2 regions of the Pseudomonas sp. S35 genome follow, and region 1 is predicted to be linked to the other one. Evidence: predicted binding sites of a transcription regulator. Region 1 holds the regulator's gene; the other holds the start of a gene.

Region 1 (7,607 bases):
ACCAACGCCTACAGCGTGCAGTTCCTGCCCGACGGCAAGGTGCAGTACGAAATGACGTCGGACAAGGTCGAGCATGTGAAGGCCTCCGAAATCACCTTGCTGACCAACCCGGACCTTAACCTGTACCGCGGCACCGAATTTCCGTGGCACGTCACCAGCAAGCGTGGCGAGGTCAACCCGGACGGTACCGAGGTGGAACTGATCGACTCGGTGCGCGTTGCGCGCACCGACGCAAAGAACCGTGACACGGTGATTACTACCAGTCGCATGACCGTATTCCCGCAGAAGCAATATGCGCAGACCGAGCAAGACGTTAGAATCGACGGCGCTGGCGGTGTATCGACTGGCAAGGGAATGAAAGCGTATTTGAAAGAAAGCAGGATACACCTGCTATCGAACGTAAGAGGACAGTATGAGGCTCGTTAAAACTCTCCCTATTTTGCTCGGCTTGGGCGCAGCACTGGGAAGCGTGAGCGCCTGGGCTCTGCCGAACGATAGCCAGCAGCCGATCCACATTTCTGCTGATGATGCGCAGTTGGATGACAAGCAAGGTGTTGCCACCTATACCGGCGGCGTCATCATCACCCAAGGGTCGATGAAGATCACCGGTAATACCGTGACACTGACGCGCACCCAAGCCGGTGACATCGACGTCGTGACCTCGGTGGGCAACCTGGCTTACTTCGAACAGAAGCAGTCCGCCACCGACACCGGCCCGATGAAGGGCTACGGCAAGACCATCCAGTATCATGCCCAGCAGAATCGTATCGTGCTGATCGACCAGGCCAAGGTGCTCAGTCCAGATGGCAACTCCACGGAAGGTGAAAAAATCACTTATGACACCGTGAAGCAGGTTGCCAACGCCGGCCGCGCCAATGGCACCAAGGTAACTGCGCCACGCCCACGCATCGACATGGTTATCCAGCCGAAGAAGAAGGCCGAGTAATGGCAACCCTGAAAGCCCAGCATCTGGCCAAGGCCTATAAAAGCCGTCAGGTCGTGCGCGACGTCAGCCTGTCGATCGACAGCGGCCAGATCGTCGGCCTGCTCGGCCCCAACGGCGCCGGCAAGACCACCTGCTTCTATATGATCGTCGGCCTGGTCCAGGCGGACCAGGGTCGCGTACTGATCGACGACCTGGATGTCAGCCACCAGCCGATGCACGGCCGCGCCCGTGCCGGTATCGGCTATCTTCCACAAGAAGCGTCGATCTTCCGCAAACTGTCGGTTGCCGACAACATCATGGCGATCCTCGAGACCCGCAAGGAGCTCGACCGCGATGGCCGCCGCAAGGAACTGGAAAGCCTGCTGCAGGAATTCCACATCAACCACATTCGCGACAACCTTGGCATGAGCCTGTCCGGTGGCGAACGTCGTCGCGTGGAAATCGCCCGCGCCCTGGCCACCGCCCCCAAGTTCATCCTGCTGGACGAACCGTTTGCAGGCGTCGACCCGATCTCGGTCGGCGACATCAAGCAGATCATCCATCACCTCAAGGCGAAGGGAATCGGTGTATTGATCACCGACCACAACGTGCGTGAAACCCTCGATATCTGCGAAACCGCTTATATCGTCAACGATGGTCAACTGATCGCCGAAGGTGATTCCGCGACCATCCTGGCCAACGAACTGGTCAAGGAAGTGTACCTGGGTCACGAGTTCCGCCTGTAAAGCCACGCGCAAGAACACGGCGGCGGCAGGTCGTTTGCCCACTGCGCGGGAACCAATGAAGACCTCCGGATTTTTATTGTTACCGCGCTCTAGGCAAAGCCCTCGATATCAGGCATATAATTTGCTTATGTTTGGCGCTCACGCGCCCTGTCGTGGATGGCGCATTGCGCCGGCGAATAAGGTGTTAAGCCCCTGCCATGAAACCATCGCTAGTCCTGAGAATGGGCCAGCAGCTGACGATGACACCGCAGCTGCAACAGGCCATCCGCCTGCTCCAATTGTCGACCCTGGACCTGCAACAGGAAATCCAGGAGGCCCTGGAGTCCAATCCGATGCTCGAACGCCAGGAAGAAGGCGACGACTTCGACAATGCAGACCCATTGGCTGACAACATCGAGCAAAAACCCAATGCCGACGTGCAGGAACCGTCCTATCAGGAAACCGCCCCTACGGTGGACAACCTTGAGGAAGGTGACTGGAACGAACGCATTCCCAACGAGCTCCCGGTAGACACCGCCTGGGAGGACGTCTATCAGACCAGCGCCAGCAGCCTGCCCAGCAACGACGACGACGAGTGGGACTTCACCACCCGCACCTCCGCCGGCGAAAGCCTGCAGAGCCATCTGTTGTGGCAACTGAACCTTGCACCGATGTCGGATACCGACCGCCTGATCGCCGTGACCCTGATCGATTGCATCAATAACCAGGGTTATCTGGACGAGACACTCGAAGAAATTCTTGAGGCGTTTGACCCGGAACTCGACATCGAGCTGGACGAAATCGAAGCCGTCCTTCACCGCATCCAACAATTCGAGCCTGCCGGCATCGGCGCCCGCACCCTTGGCGAATGCCTGCTGCTGCAACTGCGACAGCTGCCCGCTAAAACCCAATGGCTCACTGAAGCACAGCGCCTGGTCACCGACTATATCGACCTGCTGGGCAGCCGCGACTACAGCCAGTTGATGCGCCGCATGAAGCTCAAGGAAGACGACCTGCGCCAAGTGATCGAACTGGTGCAGAGCCTCAACCCGCGCCCTGGCTCACAGATCGAGTCCAGCGAAGCCGAATACGTAGTCCCTGACGTGATCGTGCGCAAGGATAACGAGCGGTGGCTGGTGGAGCTGAACCAAGAGTCGGTGCCACGCCTGCGGGTCAACCCGCAATATGCAGGTTTTGTTCGCCGGGCCGACACCAGCGCCGACAATACCTTCATGCGCAACCAGTTGCAGGAAGCGCGCTGGTTCATCAAGAGCCTGCAAAGCCGCAACGAAACCTTGATGAAAGTTGCTACCCAGATCGTCGAGCATCAGCGCGGCTTTCTGGAGTACGGTGACGAAGCAATGAAGCCGCTGGTTCTGCATGACATCGCCGAAGCGGTAGGCATGCACGAATCAACGATTTCCCGAGTGACCACGCAAAAATTCATGCATACCCCACGTGGCATATATGAGCTGAAATACTTTTTCTCCAGCCATGTAAGCACCTCCGAGGGCGGTGAATGCTCGTCCACGGCAATCCGCGCGATCATCAAAAAACTGGTTGCTGCGGAAAATCAGAAAAAGCCGTTGAGTGACAGCAAGATCGCTGGTTTACTGGAAGCACAAGGCATTCAGGTCGCCCGTCGAACCGTCGCCAAGTACCGCGAATCCCTTGGGATCGCGCCTTCCAGCGAGCGTAAGCGTTTGATGTGACGGGCGGGCCACAGCGTTCCAGTGGCAGGCACTTTTGCCTGTCGCTTTATGCACTGGCAACGAAGGAGAAGCTGTATGCAAGTCAACATCAGTGGACACCAGCTGGAAGTCACCAAACCCCTGCGTGAATACACCGAGAGCAAGCTGAACAAGCTGGCGGGGCATTTTGACAAGATCACCAACGTGCAGGTCATCATGGAGGTCGATAAGCTGAAGCAGAAAATCGAGGCCACCCTGCACGTACCGAATGCCAAGCTCGTCGCCAATGCGGAACATGAAGACATGTACGCGGCGATTGACTCGCTCTACGACAAGCTGGACCGCCAACTCATAAAGCATAAGGAAAAGAATCTGCACCTGATGCAAGGTACAGGTCGTTAACTCCCCCCAATGATCCGACTTGAAACCATCCTGACCCCCGGCCGTTCCCTCGTGAACGTGCCGGGCGGCAGTAAAAAGAAAGCACTCGAACAAATTGCCAACCTGATCGCACGTGAAGTGCCGAGCCTGGAGATGCAAGACGTCTTCGATGCGCTGATCGCCCGTGAAAAACTCGGCTCCACGGGTTTTGGCAACGGCATCGCCATTCCTCACTGCCGCCTCAAGGGCTGCGAAACGCCCGTCAGCGCCCTGCTGCACCTTGAAGCCCCCATTGACTTCGATGCCATCGACGGCGCCCCGGTTGACCTGCTGTTCGTTCTGCTGGTTCCGGAAGCAGCCACCGATGCGCACCTGGAACTGCTCCGGCAGATCGCCAGCATGCTCGACCGCAAGGAAGTGCGCGACAAACTGCGCAGCGCCAGCAGCAACGAGGCGCTGTATCAAGTTGTCCTGGATGAACAGAACGGGCAGTAATCATGCGTTTGATCATCGTCAGCGGCCGCTCTGGCTCGGGTAAAAGTACCGCCCTCAACGTTCTTGAGGACAACGGTTTCTATTGCATAGACAACCTTCCAGCTGGCCTGCTGCCGGAACTGGCGGAACGCGCGCTGATCCATACCGAACTGGCGCAACCCCTGGTCGCCGTCTCGATTGACGCCCGCAACCTGCCTAGCCACCTTGAGCGATTCCCACAATTGCTTGAAGAGGTACGCGCCAAGCACATTCATTGTGATGTGCTGTACCTGGATGCCGACGAAGAGACGCTGCTCAAACGCTTCTCTGAAACCCGTCGCCGCCATCCACTCAGCAGCCCTCACCGTTCTCTGGCCGAAGCCATCGAGGACGAAACCAAGTTGCTGGGTCCGATAATTGACCTCGCCGACCTCAAGATCAACACCACCAGCCTCAACCTGTACCAGTTGCGCGATGCCATCAAGTTGCGCCTGCTGAACCAGCCAGAGCCTGGCACGGCATTTCTCGTCGAGTCGTTCGGCTTCAAGCGTGGCATGCCAGTGGATGCGGACCTGGTGTTCGACGTGCGCTGCTTGCCCAACCCCTACTGGAAACCCGAATTACGCGACCAGTCCGGGCTGGACCAACCTGTGGCGGAGTACCTGGCCGCGCAGCCGGATGTGGAGGAGATGTTCCAGGACATTTCCAGCTACCTGCTTAAATGGCTACCACGCTTTGCCGCGAGCAATCGGGCCTATGTCACCATTGCCATTGGCTGCACTGGCGGCCATCACCGCTCGGTGTACCTGACCGAGCGCCTGGGCCAAGTGCTGCAACAAACCCTCAAGAACGTCCAGGTTCGCCACCGCGACCTTAGCTGAAAGGAACACCTGCGCGATGCCCGCTCTGGAAATTGAAATCATCAACAAATTGGGCCTGCATGCCCGCGCCTCGGCCAAGTTTGTCGGCGTCGCCGGGCAGTTCCCTTGCCAGATCAGGGCCGGGCGCACACCGCAGAGCATGGTCGACGGCAAAAGCATAATGGCGATGATGATGCTGGCGGCCGGCAAGGGCACCAAGATTCATTTGAAGACCGAAGGCGAGCAAGAACAGGAAGCGATGGACGCACTGGTGGCGCTGATCAACAACTTCTTTGATGAGGGTGAGTAAGCTCACCCTTTGAGACAGGCGTGAAGCGGTAACGGCTTCAGCCCAATGCAGTATCCATCGCCATCATCAAGCAAAACCCAACGCACAACCCCAGGCTGGCGAGCTTTTCGTGGCCATTGCGGCGTGATTCCGGGATCACCTCATGCGTCACCACCAACAGCATTGCACCGGCGGCCAGCGCCAGGCCCAAAGGCAACAACACCTCGGCCAGGCTCACCAGCCAAGCGCAGAGCACGGCAAACACCGGCTCCACCAAGCCTGACGCAGCGCCAATCAGGAATGCCTTGGCCCGCGACATCCCTGCCCCAGCCAACACCAACGCAATCACAAGCCCCTCGGGCACGTCCTGCAAGGCAATGCCCATAGCCAGGCTATCGGCGTCCGGCATGCCGCCGCCGGCCGAGACGCCAACCGCCATGCCTTCCGGGATGTTGTGGGCAATGATGGCGAACACAAACAACCAGATGCGCGGCGCAATCACCGGTTTTTCCGGCGTGCCCACCAGCATTTCCGGACTGGTACCGGAGACCTTGCGGTCAACCAGATACAGCCCGAACGCTCCCAACATGATTCCAAAGCTGATCAACCCGCTCGCTCCCCAGGGCGTAAGCCCGAGGCTTTCAGCAGCGGCGATACCCGGCACCACCAGCGAAAAAGCGGTGGCCGCAAGCATTACGCCAGCCCCAAAGCCCAGCAGGGTATCGCTCACGGCCACCGGCATCCGCCGAATCACCAATACAGGAACCGCGCCCAGCGCCGTGCCGAGCGCGCAGATCGCCCCGCCCTGCAATGCGCGCAAGATACGCGGTTCCAGGTCCAGCCAGGCCAGCCCGTGGGCCACCAGCAATGCAGTACCTGCCAGCAGCAGCAGCGAGCCAAGTGCATAACGAAACATTCGCACACTGCCGATCGCCAGTGTTTCAGTGCCCATAGTCGGCCTTAGATCTTGTTATGAAGGTAATTGTCAGGCCAAAGCAGCCTGATAGCGTGCGGCAACTTCTGGCCAGTTGATAACACTGTAGAAGGCATTGATGTATTCCGGGCGGCGGTTCTGATAGCGCAGATAGTAAGCGTGCTCCCAGACGTCCAGGCCGAGGATCGGCGTATTGCCGTTCATCAGCGGGCTGTCTTGGTTGCCACTGCTTTCTACGACCAGAGTCTTTTGCGCAGTCACGCTCAGCCAGGCCCAGCCACTACCGAAGCGGGTCAACGCAGCTTTGGTGAAGGCTTCCTTGAAGCTATCAAAGCCGCCTACCTGCTCATCAATTGCCTTACCCAACGCGCCATCGGGCTTACCGCCACCCTGAGGTGACATGACCGCCCAAAACAGCGAGTGGTTAGCGTGGCCACCACCTTGGTTGATCACCGCAGCGCGTAGCTTTTCCGGCAGTTGCTGCACGCTGGAGACCAGTTTCTCTACCGGCCAGCCGGCGAACTCGGTGCCCTCGACTGCGGCATTGAGGTTATTGATGTAGGTCTGGTGATGCTTGGTGTAGTGAATCTCCATGGTCTGCGCATCGATATGCGGCTCCAGGGCATCGTAGGCGTAAGGCAGGGCAGGCAAGGTGTAAGTCATATCAATGTGCTCCGTATTGAGGAGTGGTCGGGTGCGCCGCAGTACCACTGAGCAGGCGATGGGTGCGCGGGTACTCGCCGTGATCGCTGATAAAATTCAACAGTTCGACGTAGGTCTTGCTGCTCTGGCGCAGTGCCGCCTCCCGCAGTTGCGGGCTCAGGCGCTCATCCTGCATGGTCTGCAGCAAGCGCTGATGAATGGCGCAGAGGTATTCGGCGCTTTCCTCAGGCTGATTCAAGCGCAAGTGCAGATCCGCCAGGTTGTGATGGGAGATGACGCAAGCCGCCACTGCTTCGTCGGCATCCGCCCAGCGTTCGAACAACACTTGGGCCAACGCCAGGGCTTGCAAATAGGCCTCGCGAGCGTCAACCAACTCGCCCTGCATAAAGCAGCGATTGGCCCGTTCGATCGTGCGTTTCCAGTGCTCCATGGTGAGCCTCCAAAGCAGGGTCGGTGATTACACGCCGCCAGCCGTGAGCTTTTCCGGATCCAGCAGGATTTCCAGTTGGCTGCGGGGCAGGTCAGTGTGCTCAAGAGCGACATCAATCACTGGACGACCTTGCTGATAGGCCTTCTTGGCGATTTCGGCCGCCTTTTGGTAACCAATGATCGGGTTGAGTGCCGTGACCAGGATCGGGTTACGCGACAGCGCTTCCTTGAGCTTG
Region 2 (7,607 bases), 2.1 Mb from region 1:
ACCAACGTTTTCGCGGGGGCAACTGTCAGAATTCACAGGTGGCGACAGACGGTCACGGGTGTGTGCAACAACCTTGTCGAGGTTGAGCCCATTGAGCTACCAATGGTCGTTACCTGTGAATTCTGACAGTTGCCAACCCTCTGTCGCTGGGTGTTTGATTTCCGTCAAGTTCATGCCCAATTTGCATGGCGAAGCCGAGGGAACCAGCATGGCCAAGCAACACGCTTCCCCCCCCAGTCCGCTCTCCGAGCTGCCAGCGGTGGACATTCCGCTGATGCAACCGCCGATTGAAGGCGATCTGGAGAAGGCCGACGGCGGTATTGGGGTGTCGCATACCATGCGCCCCTTGGTAGTACATATCGACAGACCAGATAGCACGCCTGAGGGGACTCACTTCGAGTTGATCTGGGGTGGCGGCACTCCGGTTGCGTTCAACCTGATCCGGGAGGGCGACGAGAACCTGGCCCGTATCCCCTTCACCGTGCCTTCCGACAGCATTCGCGAGGCCTGGGCAGATCCCGTGTATGTTCAAGTTATTCGCAGCAACGCAAACCCATCCCGAACCAGACCCTTGCGTTTGAGGGTGAACCTGCAACATCCGGGCGGACAAGACCCCAATCCCGCCCCCGGAAATCAAGGCCTGGTATTTGAGTTGCCGGATGATGTAAGGCTTGGTGGGGTCAGTGCGGATCGGGCCAGGCAGGGTGTGGAGGTGATCGTCAGGCATTGGCTGAACATGGCCGCCTATGACCTGCTCATTCTGGTCTGGGGCTCGGTGCGAATCGAGCGGTTGATCCAGCCCTCCGAGGTAGGCCTGGATATCAAATGCATATTGGACGAGGAGGCGATCAAGGAAGCCGGGGACAGCGACTTGCTGCCGGTCGCGTTCCAGGTCCGGGGACCGACCGGCAATTACCCCGATCCCTGGGCGCCCTGGTCGACTACAGCGCTGGTTTCGGTTTACCTGGAGACTGACCGCGTGGACGCGCCCTGGGTGCAAACACCTGAAACCGACCGAGAAATCGATCTCGAAATACTGGGCACTCGCGACGTACAAATCGGCATGACTGTCGGGGGCGCCGATGCTCGTGTGTACAGCCATATTTTTCTCTACTGGAACGGCGTAAATGCCGAGGGCAGTTCGGTTTCTTACTTTGAGGATCGGCAGTTGGCAGGCGCCAAGGGCTATTTTTTTAATATCAACAATGCCTTGGTGAGCGCGATCGCTCAAGGCAGTGTGGTGGTGTATTACGAGTTAAAAGGCGCTGGCGTGCCTGACAAGCGCTCGCATAACCGTTACCTCACGGTTATCGGCGAGATCGTCAGATGGCCTGCACCGACTGTAGACCAGGCCCTGGGAGATGATCTGGACCCAGGCTTGCCACTGATTACCATCCGCTTCCCGGCGCAAGCCAGTTGGGCCAGCACGGACCGGGTGCAAGTGACTATCCTGGCCAGCGATACCGACGGCACGGTCGACTATACGGCAGGTCGGTTAGTTGGCCAGGTTACCCCCGACGGGCAGATGACGTTCGATGTGGCAGGTAACGAGCTCAGGCGTTTTGACGGGCGTCTCATTGACGTGTTCTACAGCGTGACCCGGGACAACGAACTGCCTCAGGAGTCGCTGCGCCGGGTGTATCAGGTTCATATGCCGGTTGAGCTGCCTGTTCCTAAATTGATCCAGGCCACGGGCTCGGGTGCTTCGGTGAGTCTTGCATCGATGAATGCGCAAACTGGCGCCACTGTATCGGTGGAATACAAACCGATGTACACCACCGACAGCATCAAGGTCACGATGGTGGGAAGCGCCGGTGCTGGATCGCCGAACATTGACGCCAAACCAGGTTTGGCGAGTGGCGTGGTCATGTTTGATATTCCCAAAGCGGCGATTGCGGCAAATATTGGCAATGCCAACAAGACCTTCACCCTCGAATACGAGGTGACGCGCGAGGGCGTTAAACGGGGATCGACAAAGTTGACAGTAACGGTGACACCAATACCCCAGGCGGAGTTGCTAAAGACCGTTATCCAAATCAATGAGGCGAACCAAACTACCAGGGTATTGGATCTGTCGACCGGTACTGCTAACAGGAAACTGCGGGTCGGCACCTGGCCGTTCATTGCTACCGATTCTCCGGTCTGGATTGAGTTCAAAGGTTTTAAAACTGGAGGGGGGCACACAACCTAAAACATTGGAATGGTGGTGCGTCCAAAGTGAATTCGACCTGGTTCAACCAAGGGTGGTGGGAGAGTGGGATCAGTTATGCGTCGTACTTGAAAGAGTTGGGCGACAATACGAAACTGACATTGCATTTCAAAGCCGCTTTGGGCACCGGCATAACTGAGGCTAATGCCATTACCTTCCCGGTAGTCGAGTACACCGTCAAAAGTAAGCCTCTGCCAATTGATTATACAAATTTCGACAATAAAAATATGAATGGTTGGACAAGGGGACCGAAAGGTCTTTACCTTACGATGACGGCCAACAGCAATGGATATCACTTGTGGAGTGGCAACGGCCAAATTCCAGGGGATGGGATTTCGCTTTATAAAAGCGTCGCCCTTGTTGGAGGTACAACTTACTTATTTGAGGCAAGTCTTAACGGTAATTATTACCATAGCCCATCAGGCGCATATTTGGTGGCTGGCAATCAACGCAGTCCAACGCAGTGGTTCACTAATGAAAACAAGATCCTTGCCTTTCGTTTTACGGCCAGTACTACTGGCAGCACTCAAATCTCGGTAAATACTATAGCGACATCAGCGGGGTATCAGCAAATCACCATACTATGGCTGCGGGTGACGAAAGCTTAATTGATTTGACGCTGGGAGTTTTAGCCGAATACTCGCGAAACTCAACGAGGAATAAATGAGAACAGAATACGAGGCAGATATTTTAAAAGTTAATCTGCCCTATCCGGTGCGTCCTCAGCGATCAATAGGGGGCGCTGCATTACTACATCGGTGCCAAGGGGCAGCCCCCCCCAAAAATTCAGTATCAATCACACCACTTCCAGATACGAACTATGAACCGCCCGCGCCAACTCCCGCACCGTTTCGATGAATTCCGTGAGACGGCTATGCAACCCATCCTCCAGAATCTCATCAATCCCCGTATACCTTAGCCGCGCCTCAAACTCAGCTGCCAACCGCTGCGCCGTGCGCCCGTAACTGCCGGGCAGGTCCGCAAGGATATGGCTCAACTCCTCGATACACGCATGCAACGAACGCGGCACGTCACTGCGCAATAGCAGCAGCTCCGACACCGACCGTGCATTCAGCGCATTCGGGTACAGCTCCGTATACGCCTCGAACGACGACAGCGCGCGGAGCAGGGCGCTCCACTGGTAATAGCCGCGTGCCGACAAGTCGCTGACTTCTTCCGACTCTTCGCCAAACATCTCGTAGCGCGCATCCAGCAAGCGCAAGGTGTTGTCGGCGCGCTCGACGAAGGTGCCCAGGCGGATAAACCGATAGGCGTCGTTACGCATGATGGTGCCCGAGGTCGCGCCACGGAACAGGTGCGAACGCTGCTTGACCCAGTCACAGAAGTGGCTGATACCGTGTCGCGCCAGGCCGCCGGCGGCGATGCTGCGCATTTCCAGCCAGGTGGCGTTGAGGTTTTCCCACATGTCGGCGGTGATGCGCCCGCGTACCGCATGGGCGTTGCCACGGGCGGCGCGCAGGCAGTTGTAGATGCTGGCGGGGTTTTCTTCGTCGAGGGCGAAGAAGTGCAGCATGCGCTCGGCATCCAGGGTTTCATGGCGTTCCAGGTAGCTGTCCAGGGTGCCGCTGCTGAGCAGCGACATGGCCAGTTCGTCCAGGCCATCGCTGCGCCCGGCCTGGGGCATCAACGACAGCGAATAACTGACTTCCAGCATGCGCGCCAGGTTCTCGGCGCGCTCCAGGTAGCGGGACATCCAGTACAGATCTGCGGCGGTTCTACTCAACATGATTCAGCCCTCCACCACCCAGGTGTCCTTGGTTCCGCCGCCTTGCGACGAGTTCACGATCAATGAGCCTTCACGCAGTGCCACCCGTGTGAGGCCACCCGGCACGAGGCGGGTTTCCTTGCCCGAGAGCACGAAGGGCCGCAGGTCGATATGCCGGGGGGCGATGCCGTTTTCGACAAAGGTGGGGCAGGTGGACAGGCTCAGGGTCGGTTGGGCGATATACGCGTGGGGGCGGGCCTTGATGCGTTGACGGAAGTCTTCGATTTCGGCGGCGGTGGACGCCGGACCGACCAGCATGCCGTAGCCGCCGGAGCCTTGGGTTTCCTTGACCACCAGTTCCGGCAAGTGGGCCAGTACGTGGGACAGTTCATCGGGTTTGCGGCACTGGAAGGTCGGTACGTTCTGCAGCACCGGTTCTTCGTCCAGGTAGAAGCGGATCATTTCCGGCACGTAGGGGTAGATTGACTTGTCGTCGGCCACACCGGTGCCGATAGCGTTGGCCAGCACCACGTTGCCGGCGCAATACGCCGCGACCAGGCCAGGCACGCCGAGCATGGATTCAGGGTTGAACGCCTGCGGGTCGAGGAACGCGTCGTCGATACGCCGGTAGATCACGTCAACGGCCTTGGGCCCGTCGGTGGTGCGCATGAACACCTTGAGGTCGTGCACGAACAGGTCGGCGCCTTCGACCAGTTCCACGCCCATTTCCCGGGCCAGGAACGCATGTTCGAAGAATGCGCTGTTGAAGCGGCCAGGGGTCAGCACCACGACGTTGGGGTTGTCCAGCCGGCTGGCGCTTTTCAGGGTCTTGAGCAGCAGGTTGGGGTAGTGGTCCACAGGCGCGATGCGCTGCTTGGCGAACACTTCCGGGAACAGGCGCATCATCATCTTGCGGTCTTCGAGCATGTAGCTCACACCGCTGGGGGTGCGCAGGTTGTCTTCCAGCACGTAGTACGTGCCGTCGCCATCGCGCACCAGGTCTACGCCGGAAATATGCGAGTAGATGTCGCGGTGCAGGTCCAGGCCGACCATAGCCTTCTGATAACCCTCGTTGCCCAGCACCTGATCCGCCGGAATGATCCCGGCCTTGATGATGCGCTGATCGTGGTAGATATCGGCGAGGAACATGTTCAGCGCGTTGACCCGTTGGATACAGCCACGTTCGATCACGCTCCACTCGCTGGCGGGGATGCTGCGCGGGATGATGTCGAAGGGGATCAGGCGCTCGGTGTCTTGCTCGTCACCATAGAGGGTGAAGGTGATCCCGGCGCGATGGAACAGCAAGTCGGCTTCACGACGACGCTGGGCCAGCAGTTCCGGCGGCGTATTGGCCAGCCAGCGGGAGAAATCCTGATAGTGCGCACGGCATACGCCGTTTGCGTCATTCATTTCATCAAAGAAAGATCGAGCCATTGCAGTACCTTGTCAGTGCCCAGGGTTGCGTGGGTGGCACTGCCGCTTAAAAAAACGCCTGTTTTCATGAGCCTGTGGCGCAGAGTGCCAACAGGCCTGCTCCTTACTTTCTTATGGTGTCGGCTCTGGGTCGGGGGGTAACGAATACTCCTGGCGTGATGCGCAACGGTAGAAGGTTGATGAGATAAAGCAATGCCTGTGCCTAAACCGTGAATAGCAGGATAAAACCCGTAGCCGGCATGCCAAGGGGCCTGGGCGCCCAAGATCAGTGCGACATGCCGATGCAGAGTGCGCCAGGAAGGTGCGCCTGGCGCACAAGAGTCGCGCGTTGCAAAACGCTGTTCAAATGGTGGACAAGCCTTTCCAGGGTGAAGTCGGAACGAACTTGAACTTCACGCTCGTCACGCTCTTCTAAAAGGTCTTATTCGCCCGTGGAGCACGGTTGTGCCCAGAATCATTTCACCCGACACGCCAGAATCGAGCGTGACCAATCACAGTGATCACAGCGAACACAACGCAAAGATCTTCGGCTCGCCCAAGGACCGCCTCGACTTCTATCGCCGCGAAATCCAGTACGAAACCACCATCCTCGCCAACCGCACGGATGCCTACCTCACTGCACAGTCATTCCTGGTCATCGCGTTTGTATCGGGGATGGGCAACCTGAATCCGGAGTGGGGCAAGCTGTTTACCCTGGTGGTGCCGGTCTTCCTGGCGGCGCTGGGTATTCTCAGCTCGCTCAACGCCTGGCCGGGCATTCGCGCGGCCTACGACATCATCGATCATTGGCACTACAAGCAAAGCGAACTGCTGCGCAGCGAGCCGGTGATGGGTTTGGCTTATGATGAGTCGCCGCTGTTTTCGGAAATGGAGTCGTCCCACAAGGGCTATCGCAAGTCGCTATTGTTTTCGATGCGTGCGCCTTGGTTGTTCATGGTGTTCTGGCTGCTGCTAGGCATGTATGCGTTCTACATCCAAATCGACAATCCCCTAAGGGGCTAATGAGAGGGTGCGAGGAGCAGGTCATGCCAGAACAACCGGAAGAGGCATTGGAAGAGGAACTCAACGACCCAGGTAACGAAGACCCGGGCTCGTTGATGGATGATGCCGAAGTGCCGCTTATCGATCCAGATGAGCCAGCAGATACCAGCCCCAAGCGCGTTTAATGAGTGCTTGCTGGTGGTGGGCCGCTTAGGAACTCACGGATGTGGCCATCCGCTGTGTGTGAACTTATCTTTTCATCCAGCCTCATTGAGGCTTTTATGAGTTCTGGTCGGGGCAGGTTATCCGGCTCATTGGGTGAGAAGAGGACGTGTGTATCCATGCTATGCGGCACGCCCCCCACCACTTTGCGCTCCATTTGCTTTCCTAGAGGGGTTCCCCCCAATCTCTCCGCTTCTAATACGAGCGCTCGGGCCAAAGGATATTTAAATTGCTGCATATCGTAATACGGAACGCTTTTCTTAATTGACAAATATTCCCCTAGTGATTGATCACCACTCGCCATGCCGCAAGATGATAATTTCATGAGGTCGTGAAAAATCGGCTGCGGCACATGCTTTACAACAATGACCTTCACCTCAGAATCACCAGCGCCCAGGAATGTTTTTTGATGAACCATGCCGCGACCGCTATCAGAAAAAGTATAGAGCGAGGCTTTGGAATAAGCTTTGTCACTGACCGCTATAGAGTAATTTGGGTGAAAGATATTTCCAACATCGTCAATGAATCGACGCTTTCTGCTTAGGTTTGGTAAGTTCCGAGCAACAATTAGATAAGTGGTATTTTTTTTGTCGCTGGCGGTCTCGTTCAACGTGTTGCGGATAAATAGATGTGATGCTGTGACTGGGGTATCGGAGCTTATATAGGCCATGTGAAAGTTGCTATTCTTGTCCAGTGACAAATTATAACTGTCCAGAAGTTTTCTGATGTCGTTATCGAACCGTTTTTCAATCAGATCTAAATCTTTCTTTTCGATGGGCAGGTAGCCAATTGCGCCCTCACCAAAGCCAAGGTTATGTGCGCTCACGCCCTCAAACCCCAATTCTTTGAGCGCATTGACCCTGTCAGGCAGTTGCTGGCGGGGGCTCGCTAGCAGGTCCATTTCTTCAATCAGCATGATGTCCTTACGTGGAAAATTATACTGTGTGCATAGGTTATTCATGGTTGTCTTCAGGTCTTCCAACTTCAAAACACCTACTGGCGCAACGATGAATAAAGGGTCTCGCAAATCGCTGA

The links. The regulator sigma-54, encoded in region 1, starts transcription at its own class of promoters, with help from an activator protein. The targets are predictions, from matches to a motif close to ANTGGCATNNANNTTGCTNT.
Region 2: the regulator sigma-54 is predicted to act here: its motif matches at 5,556-5,575, upstream of PspS35_RS14275 (circularly permuted type 2 ATP-grasp protein).

Annotation. Positions count from the first base shown of each region.
Region 1 covers NZ_CP019431.1:1,150,118-1,157,724, reverse strand. Annotated here, with positions in the region: gene lptC (LPS export ABC transporter periplasmic protein LptC) at 1-426, shown strand, start outside; gene lptA (lipopolysaccharide transport periplasmic protein LptA) at 413-946, shown strand; gene lptB (LPS export ABC transporter ATP-binding protein) at 946-1,671, shown strand; gene PspS35_RS05150 (RNA polymerase factor sigma-54) at 1,869-3,362, shown strand; gene raiA (ribosome-associated translation inhibitor RaiA) at 3,438-3,743, shown strand; gene ptsN (PTS IIA-like nitrogen regulatory protein PtsN) at 3,753-4,217, shown strand; gene rapZ (RNase adapter RapZ) at 4,220-5,077, shown strand; gene PspS35_RS05130 (HPr family phosphocarrier protein) at 5,094-5,366, shown strand; gene PspS35_RS05125 (ZIP family metal transporter) at 5,404-6,297, opposite strand; gene PspS35_RS05120 (superoxide dismutase) at 6,331-6,942, opposite strand; gene PspS35_RS05115 (hypothetical protein) at 6,944-7,372, opposite strand; gene PspS35_RS05110 (class II fumarate hydratase) at 7,400-7,607, opposite strand, start outside.
Region 2 covers NZ_CP019431.1:3,244,350-3,251,956, forward strand. Annotated here, with positions in the region: gene PspS35_RS14260 (hypothetical protein) at 209-2,191, shown strand; gene PspS35_RS14265 (hypothetical protein) at 2,218-2,817, shown strand; gene PspS35_RS14270 (alpha-E domain-containing protein) at 3,006-3,956, opposite strand; gene PspS35_RS14275 (circularly permuted type 2 ATP-grasp protein) at 3,960-5,369, opposite strand; gene PspS35_RS14280 (hypothetical protein) at 5,814-6,371, shown strand; gene PspS35_RS30050 (hypothetical protein) at 6,395-6,535, shown strand; gene PspS35_RS14285 (hypothetical protein) at 6,532-7,607, opposite strand, start outside.